2 regions of the Exiguobacterium sp. 17-1 genome follow, and region 2 is predicted to be linked to the other one. Evidence: riboswitches for the same ligand, from Rfam matches in the RefSeq annotation. Region 2 holds a riboswitch; the other holds the start of a gene.
What was found. A riboswitch is a leader RNA that binds a small molecule or an ion and turns the genes downstream of it on or off. The one in region 2 is predicted to bind thiamine pyrophosphate.
Positions count from the first base shown of each region.

Region 1: linked by a shared signal. The riboswitch ahead of tenI (thiazole tautomerase TenI) and the one ahead of MUN34_RS05980 (ECF transporter S component) in region 2 are both predicted to bind thiamine pyrophosphate.

Region 1 is NZ_JALIGJ010000002.1:468,775-471,896, reverse strand. It holds gene MUN34_RS08235 (OsmC family protein) at 1-187, shown strand, start outside; gene nagZ (beta-N-acetylhexosaminidase) at 184-1,422, shown strand; TPP riboswitch at 1,482-1,584, shown strand; gene tenI (thiazole tautomerase TenI) at 1,676-2,272, shown strand; gene MUN34_RS08220 (NAD(P)/FAD-dependent oxidoreductase) at 2,269-3,122, shown strand, end outside.
Region 2 is NZ_JALIGJ010000002.1:91,198-94,319, forward strand. It holds gene MUN34_RS05970 (DEAD/DEAH box helicase) at 1-145, shown strand, start outside; gene MUN34_RS05975 (50S ribosomal protein L25/general stress protein Ctc) at 496-1,173, shown strand; TPP riboswitch at 1,265-1,363, shown strand; gene MUN34_RS05980 (ECF transporter S component) at 1,469-2,044, shown strand; gene MUN34_RS05985 (ABC transporter ATP-binding protein) at 2,041-3,122, shown strand, end outside.

The DNA.
Region 1 (3,122 bases), 380 kb from region 2:
TGACCATCCGCGCCGCTTCACGACAATCTCGATCCATTACCGGCTCGAAGGCGATTTACCGGACGATAAAGTCCGCCGGGCGATTTCGTTGTCCAAAGATAAATACTGCTCGGTCTCCCAGTCCTTGAACGCTGAGATTGAAGTCTACTATTCCATTAATGGTGTCCGGAACGAGGAACCGATTTGAAACGGATTGTCCCTGTCCTGTTAACAAGCGTCCTGCTCGCCGGTTGCGCCGATGAACCGACACAGCCTGTCGAGCCGCAACCGAAGCCGGCGAAGAAAACGAAACCGCCGCAGCCGGATCGATCCTCTGCCGCTGAACGGGAGGCGAAACAACTTAAGCAGACCGTCTCGAAGATGTCGACGGCGGAAAAAGTCGATCAGTTGCTGTACATCGGCGTGACGGGAACAGCCCTGACACAAACGGACCGTCAATTACTGCAGGACCATGCGCTTGGAGGCGTCCTGTTACTCGGCGGCAACATCACATCGACCGAACAACTGAAGACCTTTACAACAGCGATTGCCGAAGCCCAAAATGCTGATTCAAAAGCGTTCCTCGGGTTTGATGAGGAGGGTGGGCGCGTCAGCCGGGTGCCGGATGCCAAACTCAAGTTATCGCCGAGCCTGTCATTTGGTCATAAAAATGATCCCGGATTGATGAAGGAAGTCGGGCAAACGCTCGGTTCGATTTCCCGTTTTTACGGCTTCAACATGGATTTCGCCCCGGTTCTTGACGTCAACAGTAACCCGGCGAACCCGATTATCGGTGACCGGGCACTCAGTGCAGATGCGGAACAGGTTGCCCGGCTTGGTATTCCGTTGATGCAGGGGATGAAGTCGGAAGATGTTGTCCCGGTTGTCAAACACTTCCCGGGTCACGGGGATACGACCGTCGATTCGCATGTTGGTCTGCCGCGGGTCGATGCTTCGAAAGCGGAACTCGAACAGACGGAACTGGTACCGTTCAAACGGGCGATTCAAAACGGGGCCGAGATGGTCATGGTTGCGCACATCCTGTTCCCGGCACTCGATCAAAACCGTCCGTCGTCGTTGTCGAAACCCGTCATGACCGGTCTGTTACGGGATGAACTGAAGTTTGATGGTGTCATCATCACGGATGATCTCGTGATGGGAGCAATCACGGAACGGTACGGACTTGCCCAGGCAGCAAGTCTTGCCCTCGAAAATGGTGCTGATATGGCGATGTTCTCATCGCCCGGCGGATACTCGTCCGTTCATAAGGAAATCATGGCGCGGATCAAACAAGGAAAATTGTCGGCAGCAGATCTCGATCAGAAAGTCGGGCGGGTCTTACGCTTAAAACAAACGTATGACTTGTCGCAAACGAAACGCGTCGACAAGTATGAACAGCTGATCAAGCAGGTCAAAGCGGTCGAATCAGACATGCGACGCTGATCAAGGGTGGAATACACGTGACTATCCGTGGTAAACTACAGACGTACCACACAAATTAATATCTACACTAGGGGAGTCTCGCAGCAGACTGAGACGGAAGTATCCGGACCCTTTGAACCTGATCTAGTTCGTACTAGCGGAGGGAAGTGGATTCCGATCAATCATCCGAGGATGCGACGACTGTCGCCCTTTTTTGTAGGACCACTCCATCAGTTCATGGGGTGGTCCTTTTTCGTGTGGAAAGGGGGAAATAATGACGCAGTTACATCTGTTGACAACCGGCAAGCAACGTCCGGACGTGCTCGAACGCTTGTTGCCGGAACTCGCTGCAACCGTCGACCGGATTCATCTGCGGGAGCCGTCATGGTCGGCGAAGGAACTGGTCGCGTGCATCGAAACACTCGTGCGACGAGGCGTAAAGACAGAGCAATTAATTGTCCATGACCGGCTGGACGTGGCAATCGTCACCGGGACCGGAGTTCAGCTGACCACACGGAGTATTCCGGTTGACCGTGTCCGGAGCCGTTTCCCGGAGCTGGTGATTGGTCAATCGGTCCATTCATTGACGGAAGCGGTGGCGGCAGAACAGGGGGGTGCTGATTACGTCCTATACGGCCATATTTTTGAGACGGGATCGAAACCCGGTGTACCGCCAAGAGGACTTGATGCCTTAAAACAGGTTGTCGACTGGACATCGATTCCGGTTATCGCAATCGGCGGAATTAAACCGGACAATCTACAGGATGTCATGGCGACAGGCTGCTCAGGTGGCGCCGTCTTGTCAGGCATTCTTGGTCAAACGTCTCCGGTTGAAGCAGCCGGACGGTTCCGGGCGGTGATTGGACGATGAAGCAACCGGATGTATTGATTGTCGGCGCCGGCATCATCGGTTTGACGCTCGGTTATGAGCTCCTTCAGCGTGGACAAAGCGTCCATTTGCTTGAACAGTCAACAGTCGGACAAGGGGCGACACGGGCAGCAGCAGGGATGCTCGCGACGGACGAAGAACTGTCGGAACCGTTACATGCGTTAGCGGCAGTCAGCCGTACACTTTATCCGCAGCTTGTCCGTCAATTGTTCGACGAGACCGGGTTGAAGAGCGGCTATCTCGAACTGCCGTTTCAGCTCAGGCAGGCAAATCAAACCGTCCAATTTGAACGGGTCGGTCAAGTCGATCCTCCGTTGCTCGTCCGCGCTTTACGGCAAGCGATTGAACAGCGGGGCGGGGTGATTGAAGAACAGGTGACTGTCTTGCGTCTTTTGCGGGACAAAGAGACGGTAACCGGGGTTGAAACAAGCCGGGGACGGCAATTTGGTCGACAGGTCGTCATTGCCGGTGGACGAGGATCGGAACCGTTGTTGCAAACGATCGGGATTTCGATTGACACGCTCCCGGTCAAAGGCGAGTGCCTGTCTGTCCGCCTCGCAACCGGTCAACTCGAACAGACCTTGTTTCACGAGACGGTGTATCTCGTCCCGAAAGCAGACGGACGGATCATCATCGGCGCAACGGAACACGTTGGCGAGGAATCGACGACGGTCAACGCGGGTAGCGTCTCGGACCTGTTGACGGCAGCGATCGATGTGTATCCGCTGATCCGTGATGCGGAACTGGTTGACATCTGGTCCGGTGTCCGGCCACAAACTCGTGACGGATTACCGTATCTTGGACGGGTCAAAGGGGTTGCCGGTTTGTCGGT
Region 2 (3,122 bases):
CGAGGAAAAGATGGCGGAATTACAAGATCGCAAAGCACTGATGATTGATGCCGTCTTATCGGATCAGAAGCCGGATATTTTAACGATTCGCGAACTCGTCCGTCTGCTCGATTCCCCCTCTTTTATCGATTCAGCAGATGATTAACCACACAAATCAAAGGAAATCTTAAAAAAATGAAAGACCTTCAATCCGTTGTCTAGCAACAGGTTTGAAGGTCTTTCGACAATCAAATTCAGAAAAAAAGGTTTTAACTTTTGAAAGACAGGGGTATATCTACATTAGCACCGTACAACACGGTCGCTTTTCAATTATTGTTTCTCAATATCAGCGTAATGACCTGGGAGAGAAATGCTACTTACTCACTTCGTTTTTCATTTCTGAATGAAATCCAGTTGAACTAGCATTTAGCGCAAGAATTTCTGTTGGAACCTATTGTTCCACTCCTACATTCATTACCTTTTGAGGGCTATACCAAATTCAAGGGGGAAATGAACATGTCAGTAACATTAAAAGTAGAAGAACGCGAAGTACGCCCACGCTCACTTAGAAAGCAATTACGTCATGAAGGAAAAGCTCTTGGTGTCGTGTATGGCTACAAAGTGGAAAGCACACCGATTTCATTCGATGAAAAAGAATTGGTCAAGGTTGTCCGTGATCATGGCGAAAACGTCTTGGTTGCTCTTCAAATCGGCGGTAAAAAGGTCAACACGTTGATCAACAAGCTTGATATGGATATCTTTACACCAACGATTAAACACGTTGAATTCATCGCTGTTAAAATGGATGAAGAAACAGAAGTCGAAACGGATATCGTCCTCGTCGGCGAAGCAGCCGGTGCGAAACTTGGCGGATTCCTTTCACAAACACTCTTTAAAGTAACAGTTGCCGCAACACCAGATAAATTACCGGAACGGATCGAAGTTGATGTAACGGATCTTGCAATCGGAGATTCAATTACAGTAGCTGATCTTCCGGAAGAAAAAGATTTCCGTGTCGTCACAGAAGGTGACATCCAAGTTGCAGCAGTCGTTGAATCGACACTTGAAGCTGAACTTGAAGAAATCGAAGAAGCAGAAGCTGAGGCACAAGCAGCTGATGCGGATACAGCGACAGACGATTCAGAACAAACTTCTGAAGAGCAAGCTGAAGAAAACAAAGAAGATAAAGAGTAATCTTTTCTCTCCTCCCCTCGTGGGAGGTTTTTTTATGCATATTGACAAGTCACGGCGACAGCCGTACAGTGAAGAAGGTACACATCATTGACACATCCACTAGGGGAGCCAGTTGGCTGAGACGATTCACTTCGGACCCTTTGAACCTGATCTAGTTCATACTAGCGTAGGAAAGTGGAGCGGAATCCTCGTGCTCTTTTTCTGCATCTTGCAGGTTACACGACCGCTCTCTTTTCATAGAGGGCGGTCTTTTTTGTGGTTTCTTTGTGGATGTGCATTTAAAGGAGTAGTGATTATGAACAGTTGGAAAATGAAAGAAATCATCGTCATGATGATGCTCGCCGTCGCGTGTGGTGTCCTCTACTTAGGGTGGTCGACGTTATGGTTACCGATCTCGGCCATCTTCGGACCGGTCGGATCAAACTGGATGTTCGGTATCTGGGTCATTGCCAGTCCCCTAGTCGCCTACATCATTCAAAAACCAGGCGCAGCATTGATTGCAGAAGTCGTCGCTGCTGCCGTCGAATTGTTTACGGGGAGTCACTTCGGCTTATCGGCACTGTTGATTGGATTTGCACAGGGAATCGGAGCCGAGATTGCCTTTGCCGTGTTCGGCTACCGGACGTTTAATACGTTCACCTTGATGTTGTCCGGTGTCTTCGCCGCCGTCGGAAGTATGGTTTACAGCCTCATCGTGAATGGATTTGCCTACTATACGACGACGACCCTGCTGTTGACGTTTTCCCTGCAACTCGTCAGCGGAGCATTGCTCGGTGGATTGCTCGCAAAAATGATCGTCGACGCGCTCGTTAAGACGGGGACACTGAACGGTTATGCGGTCGGACGGCAACGGAAGCAGCGTGCCGCATGATGCAGTGCGAGCACCTGTCCGTCCGTTATCCGGATCAGGATAACGCGGTCTTACACGACTTGTCGATCACGATCCAAAAAGGAGAAACGACCTTGCTCGTCGGTCCAAGCGGCAGTGGCAAGACGACCTTTTTACACGTTCTTGCCGGTCTGTTGCCGGACACGATTGAAGCAGATGTCACCGGTCACTGGTTGACCGAGGGAACGGTCGGGATTTTGTTCCAACAACCGGACGATCAGTTTTGTATGCAGACGGTCGGCGCGGAAATCGCCTTTAGTCTCGAGAATCGACAGATCGCCCGCAGTGAGATGGAGGAACGCATCCAGTTGCTGTTGGCGCGGGTCGGACTTGATCTTGCCTTGACGACACCGATTGCCGAACTGTCCGGCGGGATGAAACAACGGATTGCTCTAGCCTGTGTGTTGGCACTTGAACCAGACATCCTGTTACTCGACGAACCGACGGCACAACTCGACCCGAGTGGTCAACGGACGATGATGCATCTGATTGAAGAATTGCATCACGATCCCGACTTGACGCTCGTTCTGATCGAACATCAGCTCGATCAGTGCGTGACGTTTGCCGACCGGGTAATCGTCTTTGAAGGTGGTCGCTTATTGCTTGATGGCACACCGTATGACGTGTTTCATCAACAGCGGGATGTGATGACAGCGCTTGGCATTGCGATGCCGCTCCTCTACCCCTACGGACTTGAGACTTTACCGGAGCTGTCCGGACAAGCCTGTCATCTGAAGAAACGTCCGGTTGAACGTCGAGCGGTTGGAACGGAGCGGACATTTGAGCTGACGCGGGTCCGTGTCAAACGGGGGGAACGGACGATTCTTAACGATTTTTCATGGACGACCTTTTCCGGTCAATGGATCATGCTCGTCGGACGCAACGGGGCTGGAAAAAGCACGGTCCTTGAGACACTGGCAAAATTACTTCCGTCTAAAGGCGATATCCGCTTGTTTGACACCCCGCTTCGGAAATGGTCGGACCGGACGTATTACCAACAAGTCGGCTTTGTTTTTCAGCAACCGGACTTCCAGTTTCTTAAACAGACAGTCGCCGACGA